2 regions of the Cupriavidus sp. 09_S30 genome follow, and region 1 is predicted to be linked to the other one. Evidence: riboswitches for the same ligand, from Rfam matches in the RefSeq annotation. Region 1 holds a riboswitch; the other holds the start of a gene.

Region 1 (7,013 bases):
ACAATTGAATCTGGGGTGGACAAGGAGTGTGGCAGCAACGCTGTAATGTCCGGTTCTAGCAAAGCAGAAATGTCCGCCAGAGCGACGAGCCATGGTATCCAGCCTGCCCGGTTAGATGCAATGGAGATGCCTGGCGATGGCTAGACCCGAGTTCATTACAGTCAGCATGCGCGAGTTAGACAGGCTCAAGACCGTCCAGGCGGTCGTAGATGGTGAATTGCGGCCCGGTTTGGCCGCCGAGCGGTTGGAGATCACGGATCGACAGTTCCGACGGTTGCTGGAACGCTACCGGCAAGAAGGTCCATCTGGGCTCGTGTCCCGCAAGCGCGGCCGACCAGCCAACAACCGGTTGCCAGCTGATCGCGAAGCCGCCGCGCTGGGTCTGATCCGGGAACACTATGCCGACTTCGGGCCGACGCTGGCCGCCGAGAAGCTGCGCGAGCGCCATGGGCTTTTGCTATCCAAGGAAACGATCCGCCGGCGAATGACGGCCGCTGGCCTGTGGGTCCCGCGCAAACAGCGCCCGCCCAAGGTCTATCAGCCGCGGAATCGCCGTGCCTGCTATGGCGAACTGATCCAGATCGATGGCTGCGATCACCGCTGGTTCGAAGACCGGGCGCCAGCCTGTACGCTGCTGGTCTACGTCGACGATGCAACCAGCCGGATTATGGAGCTGCGCTTTACCCATTCAGAGGCCACGTTCATGTACTTCGCTGCGACCCGGGCCTATCTGGAGCGCCATGGGAAGCCGGTGGCCCTTTATAGCGATAAGGCCAGCGTGTTTCGCAACAACAAACCGAATGCAACCGGTGGCGACGGCCATACCCAATTTGCGCGGGCCTTGTTCGAGTTGAACATCGAGGGCATCTGTGCCAACAGCAGCCAAGCCAAGCCAAGCCAAGCCAAGGGGCGCGTCGAGCGAACCCACCTGACGCTCCAGGACCGCCTGGTCAAGGAACTACGACTACGCGACATCAGCACCATGGAGGCGGCTAATGCCTTCATGCCGGAATTCATCAGCGACTACAACGCTCGTTTCGGGAAAGAGCCGAGAAACAGCTTCAACGCGCATCGACCGTTGCGGGCCGATGAATGCATGGATTTGATCTTTACCTGGCGCGAGCCGCGCTGCGTGTCGAAGAGCCTGACGATCCAATACGACAAGATTCTCTACTTGCTGGCAGACACTCCCGAGCACCGCAAGCTTGCGGGTCGCTATATCGACGTCTACCACTACCCGGACGGGAAGATCGAGCCTCGGGCGAATGGCACTGCCCTGCCCTACACCATCTATGACAAGCTGTCGGAAGTCGATCAGGGTGTGATCGTGGATAACAAGCGGCTGGGACACGTGCTGCAGATGGCCCAATACGTGCAGGAGAAGCGCGACAACCGGCGGTCACAGTCCTTGCCGTCTACCGATGGAGTTCCACGCAAGCGCGGCCGTCCGCCCGGCAAGAAGGCACAGCGCTCGCTGGACCAAAACGACATGCTGGAAGCACTGCAGCGGCTTCAGAGTCAATCGTGGCCACTGAATGGCACCCAGAACTAGTCTTGGTCGACTACCCGCGCGGCATCCCTCGACGCTCGGCTATGAGTACGGTATCTCGCTGATCCTCTAGTTGCATAGCCACCCCCTCCCGCGCTCGCGCCAAAGTGCGACCAGGCTTTCCCAGTTCGCGCCCTCATCAAAGGTTGCGACATCTGTGGGGAGCAGAATCCATTTCTGGGCGCTACGCATCCAGATGTGGGCAACTGGTTCGATCCACGAGGTGTCGTCAAGAATGCCAGGTTGGACGATCCGAATCCGAGGGTTGCGTGCGGGCGTTCCCCACAGTCTAGTGCCACAGGATCCGCACATCACGCCCGTCTTTATCCTTCCGTCAGGAAGCTGCGCCGAATAGCTCAGAGGCTCGCCGCTCGTCACGAGGACATCTTCTGTCCTCATCACTAGGGATAAAGCGAATCCGCTACCCGTCCTACGCTGGCAGTCCAGGCAGTGACAGGCATACAGCGTGATCGGGGTACCGTGAAGGCGAAACTGAACCCCTCCGCAAAGACACTGACCACCCAATGTCCCTTCCATCTCCCCTCCCTTGGAATTCAATCCAATTTAGTGTGGGTACGCTTCCGCGTTAGATTTCGGCATTTGACGGAGTCCAAGCGGACATTTTAGCTTTGCTGGAAACCGGACATTTCAACTTAGCCTGGACACCCGAAGCGCCGCTTTCTTGCCCCAACTTGCGGCGAAGGCTGTCGTATGAGCAAGACATCAAAAAATGGACAACTCACATCCTCGTACAATCAACAACTTAGCGAAACGCCCCTGTCCATCAAAATTTGCAAAAAATGGACGTATCACTCTGCTCATGTCCATTTTCCAGTTCTTCATCGATTTTCGTTCAAGGTAGCCCATCTTGAGGAAAAAGTAGTCGTCGCGGAAGTCAGCGGAAGCCATAGTCCATGCGCACCTTGTTCGGGGTCGAACTGAGCAGCCGAACACGTCAGGCCGGGTTCGGCCACATCCGGACATCCACCTTGGCTAGTGATGAGCAATTCGAAAGACCGGTTGAATCCACACTTTGGAAGCGGTCACCCACCGCCGTTTTGCGTTCCTGGTCAGAGCAAGTGACCTGACGGGTTAGAACATCGGATGAGCGTCCGGATACAGCGCCGTTCTGAGTGCAAAGCCTCCCAGGACGACAAAAATAATGGCCGCCACCACATGTACCGCCTTGGTCGGCAGCCGGCCGGCAAACTTGTGACCGAGGTAAATGACCGGGACGTTGGCGAGCATCATGCCCAGTGTCGTTCCTGCGACGACGCCAAGAAACTCGTGAAAGCGGGCGGCCAGGGCGACTGTCACGACCTGCGTCTTGTCGCCCATTTCGGCGAGAAAGAACGTCACCACCGTCGTGCCGAACACACCCATGTGCCCCTTCGTGACGGCATCCGCATCGTCAAGCTTGTCAGGAATGAGAATCCAGATGGCCATCAGCGCGAACGAGGCGACAACGGCCCAGTTCATGACATGGGGGTTGATGACGCTTGCGAGCCACGCTCCCAGCGCGCCCGAGAACCCGTGATTTACCAATGTCGCCACGAAGACGCCGAGCACGATCGGAATGGGCTTGCGATAACGGGCCGCGAGAACGAGTGAGAGCAACTGCGTCTTGTCGCCAATTTCGGCGAGGGCGACCACGCTGGTCGATACGAGGAAGGATTCCATGGGGGTTGATTGTTACCGGGCCGCGCAGTCAACACGCGATGACACGCACCCCTGCGACCCGGCCAGGTAGGGATGCACGTCATCGGTCTTGCCAGGCTTGCGCTGCACACGCCATGTCGCCATCAAGCCGACAAGTATGTTGACGTGCGCCTCCTGGCATCGCGCCCGGAGCGGCTACTCCCCGAAGAGTGCCGCGATTATAAAAGTAGGCCGCCTGATCGCACAAGCCTATTTTAGTATACCCCCCCACCCTATTGATGTTACACTCCGTCCGCAAACTGGAGAACAGGCATGAGCCATACGATTCGCGAAAAACAGAAGCTGCTTAACCGCATTCGCCGAATTAAGGGGCAGGTTGAAGCGATTGAAAGAGCACTGGAGGACGAGCGCGGCTGCATGGAGGTGCTGCAACAGGTTACGAGTTGTCGCGGCGCCATGAACGGCCTGCTCGCCGTGGTGCTTGAGGACCACATTCGCACCCATCTGGTCGACGCTGAGCCGGCTGATGAGCATGGCAGCGGGACAGAGCAGTTAATCGAAGTAGTCCACAGCTACTTCAAGTGAGAGAAGCATGAGCAAGTTCGAGGACGCCGCCTTCGGGGCGGGCCATGACCATATCTTCCTGGGCGCTGCCCACGAGGACAACGAGCGCAGGACCTGGATGGTGATTGCGCTGTGCAGCGCTATGATGGTGGCCGAGATTGTCGGCGGCAGTCTTTTTGGCTCGCTGGCGCTCGTCGCGGATGGCCTGCACATGTCGACCCACGCCGGTGCGATGCTGATCGCCGCTTTGGCGTACACCTACGCCCGCAAGCACGCGACAGATCCCCGCTTCGTATTTGGCACCGGCAAGCTGGGAGACCTCGCGGGCTTTACCAGCGCCATCGTGCTCGCCATGATTGCGCTGCTGATCGGGTACGAGGCCGTCTCGCGCTTTCTCTCGCCCGTGCCCATCCACTTCGGCCAGGCGATCCCTATCGCGGTGCTAGGTCTGCTGGTCAATCTCGCTAGCGTCTGGTTGCTGAGCGGCAACCACCACGGCCACGGCCACGGCCACGGTCATGGACATGGGCATGGGCATGGGCATAGTCACGGGCACGGAGATGAAGGCGAACACGCTCATGAGGAAGAGGCGCATCGCATCGTCGGTAGCGCGGGCGTTTTCGCCGTGTCGATCTTCGAGGATGGCGTGCCGCCCGTCTTCCGCATTACGCCTGAAACGGCTTCTTCGAAGCTGACAGCAGATGCAGTTTCAATCACGACGGTTCGCCACGACGGTACCCACCAGACCTTCGCGTTTGCCGACCGTGGGGGCTATCTGGAGTCGAAAGACGTCATTCCAGAGCCGCATGCATTCAGAGCAACGGTCTGCCTGCCCGATGGCGAGCATCAAGTTGAGTTCGAAGAGCACGCGCACGATCACGGCGACGTACACGCTGCAGCGAACCACGACCACAACATCCGCTCGGCCTACATTCACGTCATCGCAGACGCAGCGGTTTCCGTGCTCGCAATCATCGGCCTCCTGCTGGCCCGCGCGTTCGGCTGGGTCTGGATGGACCCGCTCGCCGGCGTGATCGGGGCACTTGTGATTGCGAACTGGTCGTGGGGATTGATGCGCGATACGGGGGGCATTCTGCTCGACATGAATCTGGACAAACGCATGGTCGAGAACGTTCGGCATCTCATCGAGGACAACGGTGACGCCGTGCTTGACCTTCATGTGTGGCGCGTCGGTCCCGGGCACATGAGTGCAGTGGTGTCGGTCGTCACCAGTGAAGCACAACGCAGCCCGAGCTTCTATCACGCGGCGCTCAAACGCTTTAAAGGGCTGTCACATGTGACAGTCGAAGTGAATCCGACGCGTGCCGCCGCCTGAGCGATGGCAGTCAAATCGCCGTGCATCGGTGTGGAACAGACGGAGGTATAGCCGCCGGCCGGCGAGCGGTCGCTTACCGGCCAGCTTCTGCCATTCTGCACGCGTCGGCACGTAGCCGCATTCACGTGCACAACAGTCATTTGTTGCGCTGAGGTGCCGAGGCGGTTTGCGGCACGGCACATGTCACGCTGAGGTATTCGGGGGCCATGGTCCCCTTCTGCTGATTCCAATGTCGTTTGAATGGCTCATGTCGCGCCGCGGCGGGAGCCCAGATCAGACAATGCGTAGCAGAATCGATCACCTTTATGACGCTATCCGAAAAGCTGCGTGGCTGGGCGCGACAGATCAAGCGCGACGGTGTGACCCTCTGGTTTGCCTACCGAAATCCTGGCACCCCAATGCTGTCGAAGCTGCTGTGCATGATCGTGGTTGCCTATGCACTGAGCCCGATTGATCTTGTGCCAGATTTCATACCCATTCTCGGGTATGTCGATGACGTGCTTCTCTTGCCCGGACTGATCTGGCTGGCCGTTCGCTTGATTCCTGACGAGGTGCTGGTGACATGTCGTATCCAAGCCGAGGCATGGCTGGAAGCGCAAGGGAAGAAACCGAGGAGCTATTGGGGAGTTGGGCTGATTCTATGCATCTGGTTTCTGGTCGCATTTGGAGCCTGGCAAACGCTCCGTTGACTGTTTCGACTACCGCTTTGAACTGTGCCGATGTCTGCGTTGAACGGCGTCACGTCGGGGGAACAAGAGTTGCGGAAGGATCTTTCGAGATACATCATCATCCGCCGACATCTCATGAAGGCGTGACTCGAACTCTGGGGCTGGTTGATGGAACAAAGCCCACCCATCAGCCGTTTATTACAAGGGCGACAGCGCACAGGCCCTTCATGCCGAGCGCCCTGGCCGGCAGGCAGCAAGACGGGGACACATCATGAACCGCCGAAGGCTTTGCAAGGTCACGCTGGCAATCGTGGCGGGGGCGGCGGGCGGTCCGACGCTGGCCGCCGGTCGTGGTGGTGGTGGTGGTGGTGGTGGCAGCATGCAGGTGTTTCAAAGCAACTGCGGGTCACCATCGCATCGATATAGCCAAGCAGACGGTTCATGATCCCGATCGAGAATACCGAAGATCGTTACGGCGCCCTCGCCATCGTGCTTCACTGGTCGATGGCTCTACTTCTTATCGGCCTTGCGGCATTGGGGCTTTACATGGTTGCACTGCCAGATGCTGGCTTTAGCACGAAAAAGATCACGTTGATTCTCTATCACAAGGAATTCGGGCTGCTGGCCTTGATTCTGTTCGCCTTGCGCCTGAGCTGGCGCGTTACTCAGGTGCTGCCGAAACTGTCTGAACATCTGCCGGAATGGCAAATGATTACCGCTCGCTTTGTCCATCTTTGCTTCTACGGTCTGATGTTCGCCTTGCCGATGACGGGTTGGCTCATGTCGTCGGCCGCCGGTATCCCCGTGTCTTTTTTCGGATTTTTCACGCTGCCCGATCTTGTGCATCGCAGCGACTATCTGTTTGCCCGACTCATCGACATCCACAAATGGCTGGGATACACGCTTATTCTTTTGATCGTAGTCCACATGGGGGCGGCATTGCGACATCATCTAGTCTTCAAGGACGACACGCTGCGCAAAATGCTCCCTTAATGGGCGTTCTCAATCACGAAGCTGGAGAGCTCTCGCAACAATCGTCCCACGGCTACATTGGCCGCCACGACACCCGCGTAGGGGTTTTTTTCGCTCAGTGGCTCCTGCACCGAGAAATCCTTTTCCGCGATTAGTTGATTGGCCGCCTCCCGCCTGAGATAGAAGCGCATCGTAAGCCGCACCACCGCAGGATCCGAGGTGAAATCTTGCTGGAACTCAATAATCTCGGTGCGAAGCGAGAAGG
Region 2 (7,013 bases), on a different contig from region 1:
CGCGCGCGTGGTGGGCTGGCCGCCGCCGGCCCAGTTGATGCCCACGCGCATCAGCGAGAAGCCGATCAGTGTGATGACGGTGCCGGTCACCACCGGCGGGAACAGCCCGAGCATACGGCCCATCAGCGGCGCCACCAGGATGCCGAATAGTCCTGCCGCGATCACCGCGCCGTAGATGCCGAGCAGGCCGACGTTGGGATCGGAGCCGATCGCGATCATCGGCGCGACCGAGGCGAAGGTGACGCCCATCATCACCGGCATGCGGATGCCGAACTTCCACACGCCCAGCGCCTGGATCAGCGTGGCGATGCCGGCGGCGAACAGGTCGGCGTTGATCAGGAAAGCGAGCTGGTCCTTGGGCAGCTTCAGCGCGCCGCCGACGATCAGGGGGACGGCGACGGTGCCGGCGTACATCACCAGGACGTGCTGCAGGCCGAGCGCGAGCAGCCGCCCCGAGGGCAACCGCTCGTTGGTGAGGTCCGTGGGGACCGTGGTGCTTGCGCTAGTCATCGAAGTGTCTCCTCTCCTTTGGTTTGATGGGATGCCACTGCGCCACGGTCTTCCTGGCCGGATCCTGCGCCGCGCATCCTCTGGGGGGACGCTGTGTCGTTAGCAGGAATCGGGCCTTGTCACGAAGGCCGCGCAATACTCGGCGCGACGGCGGGAACGACAAGGCGCTAGGTGGAGCGGCCCAGCACGCTGCGAAGATCGAAATTGCCCGGCTCGTCGGGCTGTACGCGGTCGGCGCAGGCGCCGAGGTGATGCGCCATGCGGGCCTGGGCGAGGGCGGCGTCGCCCTGTTCCAGGGCATCGAGGATTTCCTCGTGCTCGTCGAAGGAGCAGGCGTTGTTGCCGGGCGCTTCGACGCTGGCGATCATCAGCGTGGTGCGCGACACCAGGCGCCGCATCATGTTGACCAAGAGCGCATTGCCCGACAGCTCGGCCAGCGCCGTGTGGAACTCCGCCGACAGCCGGATCCAGGTGGGGCGGTCATGGCTCAGGAAGGCCTGGCGTTCCGCCGCCACCATCTTGCGCAGCGGCGCCACCGCGGCACGTGCGTCGCGCATGCCGGCCACCTTTTCCAGCACGGCGCGCTCCATCATCTGGCGCAGCTCGAACATATCGTGTGCCTCGTCGGTCGACGGGCTGGCGATGAAGGCGCCGCGGTTCGGCTCAAGGTCGACCATGCCGTCGGCGGCGAGGCGGGACAGCACCTTGCGCACGGTGTGGCGCGCGGTGGCATAGATTTCGCAAAGCGAGTGCTCGGTCAGCTTGGTGCGCGGCGGCAGCCGGTGCTCCATGATCGCGTCGTAGATTTCGTGGTACATGCGCTCTTCGACGGAGCCCTTGCGCGCAGGCCGCGATTCGGCCAGGGAGGTGGCGTCTTCGGCGGCGGCAATCAGCTTGAGATTCTTGGACATCGTGGCACCAGCTATCGAGGAGGGAGGGCGTGGCCGCTGGGGTAGCAAGGCAAGGCGACGGCCCGAAAATTGTTGACAATTATTTGGTTATGGCTCCAATATTGTCAACAAAACGAGATCATGTTTTCGACAGGCAAGGGTAATCCCTGGAATCCGCGGGTTATCCCTGATTTGTCAACCGAACCGGTCCGGCGCATTGTCGCCGTGCATCGGTTCAGCGCCGGGATGCGTTGGAAACACGTACCGAGCGGGCATCGTCCTCCCACGGACGGTGCTAGTGAAGGCAGCGGCGCCCCTCACAACCCAAACCCCTAAGGAAGACAGGATGGGACGCTTGACCACCCACGTGCTCGACACGGCAGCCGGTACCCCCGGACAAGGCATGTCGATCACACTCTATAAAATTGTCGACAATCGCCGCGAGACGCTGAAGACCGTCGTCACCAACCATGACGGCCGCTGCGACCAGCCCCTGCTGGAAGGCGAGGCGTTCGCGCCCGGCGTGTACGAACTCGAATTCCACGCGGGAGACTACTTCCGTGCGCGCGGCGTGAACCTGCCGCAGCCGCCCTTCCTCGACGTGGTGCCGCTGCGCTTCGGCATTGCGGATGCAGGCGCGCACTACCACGTGCCGCTGCTTGTCTCGCCGTGGTCGTACTCGACCTACCGCGGCAGCTGATCCGCCAGTACGGGAAACAGGAGACAAGTCATGGAAGGCTATATTCTCGACTGGGCCAATCTGCTGCTGCGCTGGCTGCATGTGATCACCGCCATCGCCTGGATCGGTTCTTCTTTCTACTTCGTCTGGCTGGACAACAGCCTGACCAAGCCGACCGCCCCCGACCTGAAGGAGAAGGGCGTCGATGGCGAGCTGTGGGCCGTGCACGGCGGCGGCTTCTACAACCCACAGAAGTACCTGCTCGCGCCCAAGCAACTGCCGGAGAACCTGCACTGGTTCTACTGGGAATCGTATTCCACCTGGATGTCCGGCTTCGCGCTGCTGGTGGTGCTCTACCTGTTCAATGCCAGCACCTTCCTGATCGACAAGAATGTGTTCGACATGTCGCCGGGCGCCGCGGTGGGCTTCGCGGTCTCCTACCTGCTGATCGGCTGGATCGTCTATGACTGCATCTGCCGCATCTTCAGCAAGAGCGACGCCACGGTAGGCGTGCTGGTGGCGCTGTACGTGGTGGCGGCGGCCTTCGTGGCCTGCCACGTGTTCTCGGGCCGCGCGGCGTTCCTGCTGACCGGCGCCATGATTGCGACCATCATGAGCGCCAACGTGCTGGTGTGGATCATCCCGGGACAGCGCAAGGTGGTGGCGGCGCTGAAGGCGGGCCAGCCGGCGGATCCGATCCACGGCAAGCGCGGCAAGCAGCGCAGCGTGCATAACACCTATTTCACGCTGCCGGTGCTGTTCGCCATGCTGTCCAACCACTACAGCATGACCTACAGCTACAAGTACAACTGGCTGGCGCTGGTGATGATCATGGCGGCCGGTGTCTTTATCCGCCAGTTCTTCATCCTGAAGCACAAGGGCAAGATCAATATCGCCTGGCCGGCGGTGGGCGTCGCCCTGCTGGCCGGCGTGGCGGTGATGATCGCCCCGCAGCCGCGGCCTGCGGTGGCCGCCAACGAGGCGGCCAACCAGGTCAGCTTTGCCAAGGTGCAGGAGATCATCAACGCCCGCTGCGTGCAGTGCCACGCTGCCCAGCCGAAGATGATGCCGACCGCGGCCAAGGGCATCATGTTCGACTCGGCGGACGAGATCAAGGCGCACGCCCAGCTGATCTATCAGCAGGCGGTGCAGCAGAAGACGATGCCGCTGGGCAATGTCACGCAGATCACGGATGACGAGCGCGCGCTGCTGGGGCAGTGGTTCGAGGGCGGCGCCAAGACGGCCAACTGAGCGACCAACTGAGCGGGCGGCCAGCAGGCCGGTCGCCTGCCAGATGCCGATGATGGAATTGACAGTTCGGTGATCGATGGCCCGCCGGCCGCCCGTGAGGGCAGCCGGCAGCATGGGCCGGAGAGGGTTTGAACGGGGCGTTTCGCCCCGTTTTTTTGGTCCGCGCTAGCGGGGCGGTCCGCCCGCTCAGCCGTGCCAGTGGCCCTGGACCCAGCCCCAGCCGCCGCCGGCCTCGTAGCGCCAGACCCAGTGGCCCGGCACCCAATAGGCGCGCGGTGCGGGCTGGATCGTGACCTGCTCGACGATCACGGGCGGCATGGGCGGCACGGCCTGCTGCACCCACTTGCCGTGCACCCAGAGCCAGTCGTTGCCGGCCCACTTCCAGTGGCCGGGGACCCAGTTCCAGCCGTAGCCGGGCGAAGCGCCGCGGTCCTCGTGCACGATCGGGGGCATGACGCGCACTGCCTGGTGCGGGGGCGGCGCCGGCTCGTGGACAACCACCGTACGTTCAGTCACGCAGCCGCTCAATATTGCGGCCGCCGCCAGCGCGATCGCCGCGGCCTGTGCGGCCCGGCGCAGGCCGCTTGTCTTGTTCGGCATCAGTCCTTCTCCTCATCAAGGGTCGTTATGCCCGGGCAGCGTGGCGAATGACGCTGCTGCGCCGGTGCTGCTCCACATAACGGGTGAAGGTGCCGAAGTAGCGACAACAAGTTGTAAGTACGCGTTTCCGTGCCTGCGGAAGCAAGTCAGGCCGCCGAGGCGCCGACGTTGAGCAGTGCCAGCACGCCCAGCACCACGAAGATGCCGGCGGCGATCTTGTGCACCAGGCCGATCGGCATCTTGTCGGCGAAGCGGCCGCCCAGCAGCACTGCCGGCACGTTGGCCAGCATCATGCCGAAGGTGGTGCCCGCAACCACGGCCACGATCGTGTCGCTGAACCGCGCGCCCAGCGCCACGGTGGCGATCTGGGTCTTGTCGCCCATCTCGGCGAAGAAGAAGGCGATGATGGTAGTGCCCAGGATGCCCAGCGCGCCGCGCACCGGCTTGGCTTGCTCGACGTCGTCCAGCTTGTCGGGGATCAGCATCCAGGCCGCCATGGCAATGAAGCCCAGGCCAAGGATCCAGCGCAGCAGGCTAGGGCCCACCATGTGGGTGATCCAGCCGCCCAGGGCGCCGGCAAAGCCGTGGTTGACCAGTGTGGCGATCAGGATGCCGAGGATGATGGGAATGGGGCGGCGATAGCGCGCTGCCAGCACGAGAGACAGCAACTGTGTCTTGTCGCCCATTTCGGCGAGGGCGACGATACCCGTGGACACGAGGAAGGCTTCCATTTTTCTTCAAGTAACCGGGCCGGACGCATCTGCGAGATGCCAATGACGCACGCCTTCCCCGGCCCTGTCCGGAAAAGCGACGTCATCGGTCTCGCCAGGCCATGGACGCGGGCCGTGCCGGAAGGCGGGCCAGGGTCCGGAAGCTGCGCACGCCATAACCGCAAGCGGTCAAGTCTGTTGACGTACGCCTCCGCGTTCCGGCTCCCGCGTTGCGCGGGACGGTGACGGCGGAGCGGCTACTCCCCAATGGAAGCCCGGATTATAGCGGCGGCAGCGCGGGCAAGTCCACTGCCGCCTGTTGTTCGCGCGCGGCACAGGGCCGCGCGCGGCCGGGTGCTCAGGCGGGCACCGGCGCGTTTTCGCTGGTCTGGCGGCCGCGGAAGTCGGTCCAGCACAGGGCCTTGAAATCGTACAGCTTGCAGCGGCGCGCGGTGTCGAAGTACCAGCGCCAGGAGAAGTTCTCGACGATGATGCGGCCGGGCAGCGCGTGTTCCAGCACGCTCTGGGCGCGCTTCAGGTGGTACAGCGGCACGCTCATGTCGACGTGGTGGGCGGTGTGCTCCATGATGTGGTGCAGCGCCGCGCCGATGCCGTAGCGGAAGCGCAGGTGAACGGTGGTCGAGACGAAGGGCTGGGCGCGCGCCCACATTGCCTTGGTCTCGTACCAGGCCACGCTGGCATGGGTGTGGTGCACGTAGAGCACGAAGCCGACGGTGACGTTCCAGACCAGGAAGGGCACGACGAACCCCATCATCAGCAGCATCCAGCCTGACTGGCCGGTTGCCGAGGCCAGCCACAGCAGAGCACCGATCCACGCCGCGCCGAATGCCGCCACCAGCACACAGTCCCACTTGAAGATGGCGCGGCGCGAGGGCATCTGGCGCTTGCTGGGGAAGAACATCTTCAGCCACCAGATCTCGATCAGGTAGTACAGGCCCGGGCCGAAGCCGGTGCGGTAGATGCGTTCCAACACGCGGCGCCAGCGCGGCAGCGCGCGGAACTCTTCCAGCGAGTAGGGCGCCCAGACGAAGTCGAAACCCTTCAGGTTGGTGTAGCCGTGGTGCACCACGTTGTGGCCCACTTCCCACAGGCTGTAGGGCGTCAGCGACGGCAGGAAGGTCAGCCGGCCCAGCCACTTGTTCAGCCCGCGCCGGGGCGTCAGGCTCTGGTGGCAGGCGTCATGGCCGATGATGAAGAGGCGGGCGATCAGCACGCCGGCGACGATGCCGAGTCCGAGCTTGGCGGCCCAGTGCTGGATCAGCACGATGCCGGCCAGCGTGGCGAAGAACAGCGCGCTATCGAGCAAGGTCAGCGCCACGGGCAGCGGCGTGGTGCGCGGTCCCAGCGGGATCAGCCAGCTCCGGATGATCTTGCGCGCGGGCAGTGGCGCCTCCGGGGCGATGGGCTCGGGCAGGGCCGGCTTCCGGCTCGCGCCTGGTGCCGGCGCGGCGGCGGTGTCTGGGTAGGGCTCCATGGCCCTGGCTTGCAGCTTGGCAGTCATGCGGAATTCTTCCAAGGTCAGGGACGCGCCGCGATCAGGCTGCGCCGCGGGCATTTGCCCACGGCGCCGGCAGGCGCGCCGGGAAGCGACAGCTTAGAAGCCCCGCCGAATGGGGGTGTTGACCAGGGTCAAGCGAGGTGGCCGGCGCACGGCAGCCGCCGCTTTGCGGCGGGGCCGACTGCGCCGGAAATGCCTAATGAGACATCCCTGCCGGCTCGCCCATCACATAGACGCTGTCGATCACCCGATCGTCGCCCAGCATGGCGAAGGCGAAGAGCTGCTCTTCCAGCGTCTCGGAGCGGGCGCTGCGGCGCGCGATCAGCGGCGTGGCCTGCGGGTCGAGCACGATGAAGTCGGCCTCGCAGCCTGCGGCGAAGCTGCCCACGCGGTCGGACCAGCCCAGCGCGTCGGCAGCCGCGCGCGTAGCGAGGTAGAACATGCGCAGCGCGGTCAGGTGGTAGCCGCCCATGCGCGCCACCTTGTGTGCGGCGTTCATCGTGCGCAGCATCGAGAAGGAGGTGCCGCCGCCCACGTCGGTGGCCAGGGTGACGTTGAGCCGGTTGGCGTCGGACTGGTGGAAGTCGTAGAAGCCGCTGCCCAGGAACAGGTTGGAGGTGGGGCAGTGCGCCACCGCCGCGCCGCTGTCGGCCAGGCGCCGGCGGTCGTCCTGGTCCAGGTAGATGGCGTGGCCGTACAGCGCGCCCGGGCGCAGCAGGCCGTAGCGGTCGTAGACGTCCAGGTAGCTGCGCGCATCGGGGAACAGCTCGGCCGCCCACTTGACCTCGTCGCGGTTCTCCGCCACGTGGGTCTGGATGAAGGCGTCAGGGTAGGCGCGTGCCAGTTCGGCGCAG

The links. A riboswitch is a leader RNA that binds a small molecule or an ion and turns the genes downstream of it on or off. The one in region 1 is predicted to bind manganese.
Region 2: linked by a shared signal. The riboswitch ahead of AC1Z3O_RS13020 (TMEM165/GDT1 family protein) and the one ahead of AC1Z3O_RS26585 (TMEM165/GDT1 family protein) in region 1 are both predicted to bind manganese.

The regions. Positions count from the first base shown of each region.
Region 1 is NZ_JBXOWI010000002.1:1,449,462-1,456,474, forward strand. Features, by position in the region: gene AC1Z3O_RS26575 (ISNCY family transposase) at 137-1,552, shown strand; gene AC1Z3O_RS26580 (GFA family protein) at 1,619-2,086, opposite strand; gene AC1Z3O_RS26585 (TMEM165/GDT1 family protein) at 2,642-3,229, opposite strand; yybP-ykoY riboswitch at 3,244-3,439, opposite strand; gene AC1Z3O_RS26590 (metal/formaldehyde-sensitive transcriptional repressor) at 3,521-3,793, shown strand; gene dmeF (CDF family Co(II)/Ni(II) efflux transporter DmeF) at 3,801-5,108, shown strand; gene AC1Z3O_RS26600 (YkvA family protein) at 5,414-5,797, shown strand; gene AC1Z3O_RS26605 (cytochrome b) at 6,218-6,769, shown strand; gene AC1Z3O_RS26610 (ABC-type transport auxiliary lipoprotein family protein) at 6,766-7,013, opposite strand, start outside.
Region 2 is NZ_JBXOWI010000001.1:2,749,236-2,756,248, reverse strand. Features, by position in the region: gene AC1Z3O_RS13045 (nucleobase:cation symporter-2 family protein) at 1-510, opposite strand, end outside; gene AC1Z3O_RS13040 (GntR family transcriptional regulator) at 678-1,421, opposite strand; gene uraH (hydroxyisourate hydrolase) at 1,747-2,100, shown strand; gene AC1Z3O_RS13030 (urate hydroxylase PuuD) at 2,131-3,330, shown strand; gene AC1Z3O_RS13025 (hypothetical protein) at 3,517-3,930, opposite strand; gene AC1Z3O_RS13020 (TMEM165/GDT1 family protein) at 4,077-4,661, opposite strand; yybP-ykoY riboswitch at 4,715-4,926, opposite strand; gene AC1Z3O_RS13015 (fatty acid desaturase) at 4,999-6,162, opposite strand; gene guaD (guanine deaminase) at 6,356-7,013, opposite strand, start outside.